One region of the Paenibacillus sp. GM1FR genome, then DNA from elsewhere that is predicted to be linked to it. Evidence: predicted binding sites of a transcription regulator. Region 1 holds the regulator's gene; the other holds the start of a gene.
What was found. Region 1 encodes Rex, which represses fermentation and respiration genes when NADH is low (regulators of the CRP and FNR family bind a similar motif). Its sites were predicted from a motif close to TTGTGAAATATTTCACAA; they were not measured.

Region 2: adhE (bifunctional acetaldehyde-CoA/alcohol dehydrogenase) is a predicted target of Rex. The motif match lies at 2,102-2,119, and genes of this name have one in related genera.

Annotation. Positions count from the first base shown of each region.
Region 1 is NZ_MKZL01000011.1:675,608-678,826, reverse strand. It holds gene PAEAM_RS08875 (DUF5590 domain-containing protein) at 1-142, opposite strand, end outside; gene PAEAM_RS08870 (amidohydrolase) at 180-1,487, opposite strand; gene PAEAM_RS08865 (redox-sensing transcriptional repressor Rex) at 1,474-2,127, opposite strand; gene dinG (ATP-dependent DNA helicase DinG) at 2,347-3,219, opposite strand, start outside.
Region 2 is NZ_MKZL01000011.1:487,285-490,503, reverse strand. It holds gene adhE (bifunctional acetaldehyde-CoA/alcohol dehydrogenase) at 1-2,021, opposite strand, end outside; gene PAEAM_RS07935 (Crp/Fnr family transcriptional regulator) at 2,452-3,168, shown strand.

The DNA of each region.
Region 1 (3,219 bases):
GTTGCTCCTGTGCTGCTTGTATGGCGAGCGCTTCTTCCTTGCGTTGGTCCTGCGTGACATGGACGTAATAACGCTGAAGTCCAAACAGAATCAGAACCAGTGCAAGCAGCGAAATCCATATCCACTTCTTTTTTTTCTTCAAAAGCCGAACTTCCTTTCCCTATGATGCTGTCCTGCAATTAACGAGCAAGCAGACCATCAAATGCCAATTGAGACTCACGCAAAATGCGTTCTTCATCCAGCGTCAGACATTCGCCATGTTTCACCACTTGTTTTCCATCCACCCATACGTGCTCAACATCTTTAGCAGAAGCCGAGTAGATTGTATGTGAGATCAGGTCTGTATGTGGATAGAAATGTGCCTGTTCAATGTCCAAGGCAATAAAGTCAGCCTTCATGCCGACCTGGAGTGCTCCGGTATTGTTCAAGAAGATAGATTTGGCACCGTATGACGTTCCGAGTAGTAACGCTTCGCCTGCTGGCACTGCCGTCGGGTCACCAGATACACCTTTGTGGATCAATGCAGCCAGTCTCATTTCCTCGAACATATCCAGATTGTTGTTGCTTGCCGGTCCGTCTGTTCCGAGTGACACGGTAACTCCTGCTTTCAGCAACGCAGGTACCCGCGCAACACCGGAAGCGAGTTTCAGGTTACTTCCCGGGTTATGGGATACAGCCACATCATGACGGGCCAGAATCTCAATCTCTTCGTCATTCAGATGCACCGCATGTGCAACCAGGGATGGACGAGAGAAAAAGCCCAGTTTCTCCAGATGTGCCACAGGACGCAGTCCATAATCAGCCACGTTCTGCTCGACTTCACGAAGCGTTTCCGACATATGTGTATGAAGGGGAAGGTTTAGGTCGTTCGCGACCTGCACAAGCTTCTCTATGTAGTCAGGAGGGCATGTATATGGTGCATGTGGCGAGATTACGGTTGTAATGCGACCATCTGCCTGTCCATTCCACTCACGCGCAAACGCAGCCGACTCCTCCAGCTTCCGCAATTGTTCTTCTTCCGAGCACAGCCCGATTACACCACGTGCCAGTGCTGCTCTAACGCCGGATTGCTCCACAACTTTGGCAACTTGATCCATGTGATCGTACATGTCCAGGAAAGCTGTAGTTCCGCCTTTCAACATTTCAAGCACCGATAGCGAAGTTCCCCAATATACGTCTTCTGAAGTCATTTTCGCTTCCATCGGCCACATTTTTTCCTGCAACCATACTTGCAATGCAAGATCGTCTCCGTGCCCTCTGAGCAACGACATCGCTGCATGACCATGCGTATTGATCAGACCCGGCAGGAAGAACAGTCCTTTTCCATCCACTTTGGTACAATTTTTGTCTTCATCCGGCAATGTCTCACCAATATGCACAATCTTGTCATTCTCAACAACCATGTATCCTTGGACAACGTTCCATGTTGTGCCGCCTTCATTAACGGCAAATTTGCCGTTGTGAATTACCCATCTATTTGTTGTCATCTTCCTCGTCGTCCTTTCCAGTCTCCAAGTAATAGGCCAAACTAAGCAGATCCGTTGTAAAGTCAGCATGGTGAATGCGGATATGCGGCGGTGTTTTTAGAATGGTTGGTGCAAAATTAAGGATCGCTTCGATTCCGGATTCAATAAGCTGATCGGCTACATTTTGGGCTTCCGTATCCGGAACCGTGATAATTCCGATGCGAATGTTTTCCATTTTAACCGCTTCCGTCAATTCATCCATTGGTTTTACCGTCAAACTGTTGATTTGACTACCAATCTTCGGTCCATATGCATCAAATACAGCAACAATCTTCATGTTGTCTTTCAGATATGCGTTGTAGTTGGACAAGGCCTGTCCGAGATTACCCGCGCCTACCAGAGCTACATTAATTTGCTGATCAATTTTGAGAATGTGACGAATTTTCTCGATCAAATAGGATACATCATACCCGATCCCTTTACGACCAAAATCACCGAAGTAAGCCAGGTCTTTACGAATTTGGGCCGGATTCAGATCCAGCCTTTGTCCAAGCTCTTGAGAAGAAACAGTAGCCACCTCACGCTGATGCAACTCGTTCAAATAACGCAAGTAAACAGGCAGACGTCGTACCACCGCTTCCGAAATTTTATCCGATTTCATTCTTGCTCCCCCTTACCAAGGCCACGATAAAATAATAGATGAAAAGATGAGCATTCTGTATAAAACTCAAATATAAACGTGACATTTTATACAGAATGCTCCTTGTAATTTAGGTTATAAGTTCTTACGAGCAACTGCTTTAATCGGATACGGAAATATCTAATAAAGTTTAACGCCAAACGATAGTGTCATGCAATGATATAACGAACAAAACAACCATTATTTTTGTTCATTAGCAGGTTCTTCCAACCACTCGGTAATTCGTGGAACCATTTGCTCCGTGAGCATATGCTCCATTTTGGGACCAGGTAATGAATATAAAAAGAATTTACCATAATACGCTTCAATCACCCGTGTATCATAAACAATGACAATTCCTCTGTCCTTTGCTGTACGCACCAATCGGCCAAATCCCTGCTTGAAACGAATGACCGCTTGCGGCACGGACAGTTTCATGAACGGATTTTTCTTCTGTTCCTGAAGCAACTCACTCTTGGCTTCCACCAACGGATGATTCGGTGGCTGGAAAGGCAATCGCACAATAGCGAGACAGGTTAGCGCCTCTCCCGGGATATCTACACCCTCCCAGAAGCTGCTTGTGCCCAGAAGTACCGTAGCTTTGGCATCTTGAAACCTGCGAGTCAATTTGGAACGACTTCCACTGTCAACGCCTTGCCCAAGCAACGAGATGTCGTTGCCAGACAGTGCCTCCTTCAGCGGATCATAGACCTGTCGCAACATCTTGTATGAAGTAAACAGAACCATCATGCGTCCACGCGTAGCAATTGCCGTCTCTGCAAGTGATTGCACCAGCATATTAACAAAGTGCGCATCACCCACACTTCCCTTCACACTCGGGAAATCACGCGGAATCACCAGAAGTGCCTGATCGCGATAGTTGAAAGGTGATGGCAGCATCGACGTTAACAGCCGATTATTCTCAGAGGCTTCCTGTAAGCCAAGCTGCTCAATCATGAACTGGAATGACTTATCTACCGAGAGCGTAGCCGATGTAAGCACAACACTTTTCTTTTTGTCAAAAAATAAATCCTTAAGTTGTGCACTCACATCTACAGGTACGGCATACAGCTG
Region 2 (3,219 bases), 190 kb from region 1:
ATAACAGATACATAAGCTTCAATCGCATGCGTCAGTACGTCCATACCTGTATCGGCTACAGCCGTTTTAGGCAGGGAGTATACAAACTCCGGATCGACAATCGCTACGTCTGGTGTCAGCTCATAGTCGGCCAATGGATATTTGGTGTTACCTTGATTTTTATCTGTGATAACCGCGAATGATGTCACTTCAGAACCTGTACCCGATGTGGTTGGGATCGCTACAAATTTCGCTTTTACGCCGAGACGTGGATATTTGTAGATCCGTTTGCGGATATCCATGAATTTCTGTTTCAGATCGTTAAAGTCCGTGTCTGGATACTCATAGAACAACCACATGGCTTTGGCAGCATCCATCGGTGATCCACCGCCGAGTGCGATAATGCAGTCTGGTTGGAAGCGGCGCATCATTTCGGTTCCGCGGTCTACCGTTGTTGTGGATGGATCTGGCTCAACATCGGAGAACACTTCGATTGCTACTGGCATTTGGCGTTGACGCAGATAGTGTTCTACCTTTTCAACATATCCAAGCTTCACCATCATGGCATCCGTAATAATGGCCACACGTGTGATGTCAGGCATTTTGGCAAGATACTGTGTTGCCCCTTTTTCGAAGTAGACTTTGTTCGGCACTTTGAACCATTGCATATTCACGGTACGACGAGCCACCCTTTTCACATTGATTAAGTTCACAGCGGTTACGTTGGAAGAAGTCGAGTTACGTCCGTATGATCCGCATCCCAGTGTCAATGACGGCATGTTTGTGTTGTAGATATCCCCGATGGCACCGTGTGTGGATGGTGAGTTCACAATAATCCGTCCGGTTTGCAGACGATCTGCGAATTTGCCAATCACTTCTTCATTTGTGGAGTGGATAACCGAGGAGTGACCCATGCCGCCAAAAGCAACCACTTCTGCTGCACGTTCAATTCCCTCTGCTGCCGTTTTAACTTTGTAACAAGCCAGTACCGGGCTTAATTTCTCAGCCGACAATGGGAATTTGGTACCTACCCCTTCAATCTCGGCCACGAGAATTTTGGTGCCTGCTGGAACTTCAATACCACACAATTTCGCAATGCTTACCGCAGATTGACCAACAATCGCCGGGTTCACCGCACATTTCTCGGTATTAATCGCACCTGCTGTCAATTTTGCTGCTTCATCTTTGTTAACAAAGTAACAGCCATTTGCAATCATTTTTTTCTTCACTTGATCGAAGATCGGTTCTTCAATGATGACCGCTTGCTCGGAAGCACAGATCATGCCGTTATCGAAAGACTTGGACAGGATCAAATCCGTAACTGCCTGATTGATATCCGCGCTTTTCTCGATAAAGCAAGGTACGTTACCCGGTCCTACGCCCAGTGCAGGTTTACCACAGCTGTACGCTGCACGTACCATGCCTGATCCGCCTGTTGCCAGAATGAGAGCCACATCATTGTGATTCATCAGTTCATTTGTACGATCCATGGAAGGATCATCAATCCACTGGATACAATCTGCTGGTGCACCATGTTTCACAGCCGCTTCCAGCAGGATTTTGGCAGCTTCCCGGCTACAATTCTGTGCAGATGGGTGGAAACCAAAGATGATCGGGTTACGCGTCTTGATAGAGATCAGTGCTTTAAACATCGTCGTTGATGTTGGGTTCGTGACCGGTGTAATCCCCATAATAATGCCGACCGGCTCCGCAATTTTCTGGAAGCTCTCATATTCGTTATCTTCAATCACACCTACGGTTTTATCGTACTTGATACTGTGATACACATATTCTGTTGCAAATATATTTTTGGTGATTTTATCCTCATACACTCCGCGGCCTGTTTCTTCTACGGCCATCTTGGCGAGCATCATGTGTTTATCCAGACCCGCAAGCGCCATCGCTTGCACAATCCGGTCAATCTGCTTCTGGTCCATCTTCATGAATGCGGCGTGTGCTTTATTCGCTTTGTCGATTAACGTTTGGATATACTGACCTGCTGTCGGTTCTTTTGCTGGGGCGACTTCGTTCTTTACAGCCATCTCCCTCATCCTCCTAAAGGTTCGTATTAGTTTGTCTCTCTCGTTTACATTCACATCGTAACATGACAATAAACTTAATTATGTGATTTTTTTCACAAAGTATAACAGATTTAATTTAAGTTTTGTAGTGTCCTTCATACGACCATTTCCACTTCCTATTTAAAATATAGAGCTGTAAAATTCATCCTCTCCATTAAAAGTGAATTTTATCACAATGTTTGAAATTTCGTCATTTTTGCCCCCTTTCCTTCCCCCTCAAACGGTAAGATTAGGTATATACTGAACTTAAAAATTGAACCACCGCAATTTGTACCGTCCTTCCTCCCGGCCGAGATGACCCTGATCAGGACGGCAACGGTTTGCGGCGAACCTCGGAGGCTACTGCTTACTACAGAAGGTCGTCCGATGGACATAAAGGGGAGATAGACTTATGAGAGAACTAACAACTGTACTGGAAAAGCGCGGTAATACTAACTGTTTTTCGGAAGCAAATTTCAACCATCTACTGGTTACCATGAAAGATAGAACCTATCCGGAAGGTACACATCTGTACTGGGAAGGCGACATCTCTGACAAACTTTATTATATGAAACGGGGCCGTGCCCAGATCACCAAATCCACGGATGAAGGCAAGGAACTGATCATGTACATGTATCAATCCGGTGATATGATTGGGCAGGCTGATCCCTTCTTTGGCTCTAAACACAGCTTCTCAGCGGAAGTATTGGAGGACAGTGAGATCGGTGTACTGGAACATAAAGACCTGGAAATGTTAATCTGCCAGCATTGTGACTTCGCGATCGATTTTATGAAATGGATGGGCATCCACCACCGGTTGACACAGACCAAATTCCGGGATCTCATGTTATATGGCAAACCGGGTGCACTTTGCTCCACCCTCATTCGGTTGTCGAATTCGTATGGTGAGCCTCATGGAGAGCATGTCATTATTCACAAAAAAATTACCCACACGGACCTGTCCAATATGATTGGAGCCACTCGTGAAAGTGTAAACCGCATGTTAAGCGACCTGCGTAAGAAAGATGGGATTGAATATGACAATGGCATGATTGTCATCAAAGATCTGAAGATGCTGCAAGGAATCTGTCACTGTGAGCTTTGCCCGAACGAGATCTGTCGTATTTAATATTTGACTATGCTGATCGGATCTTGTTTATATATTTAATGAAAAAAAGCC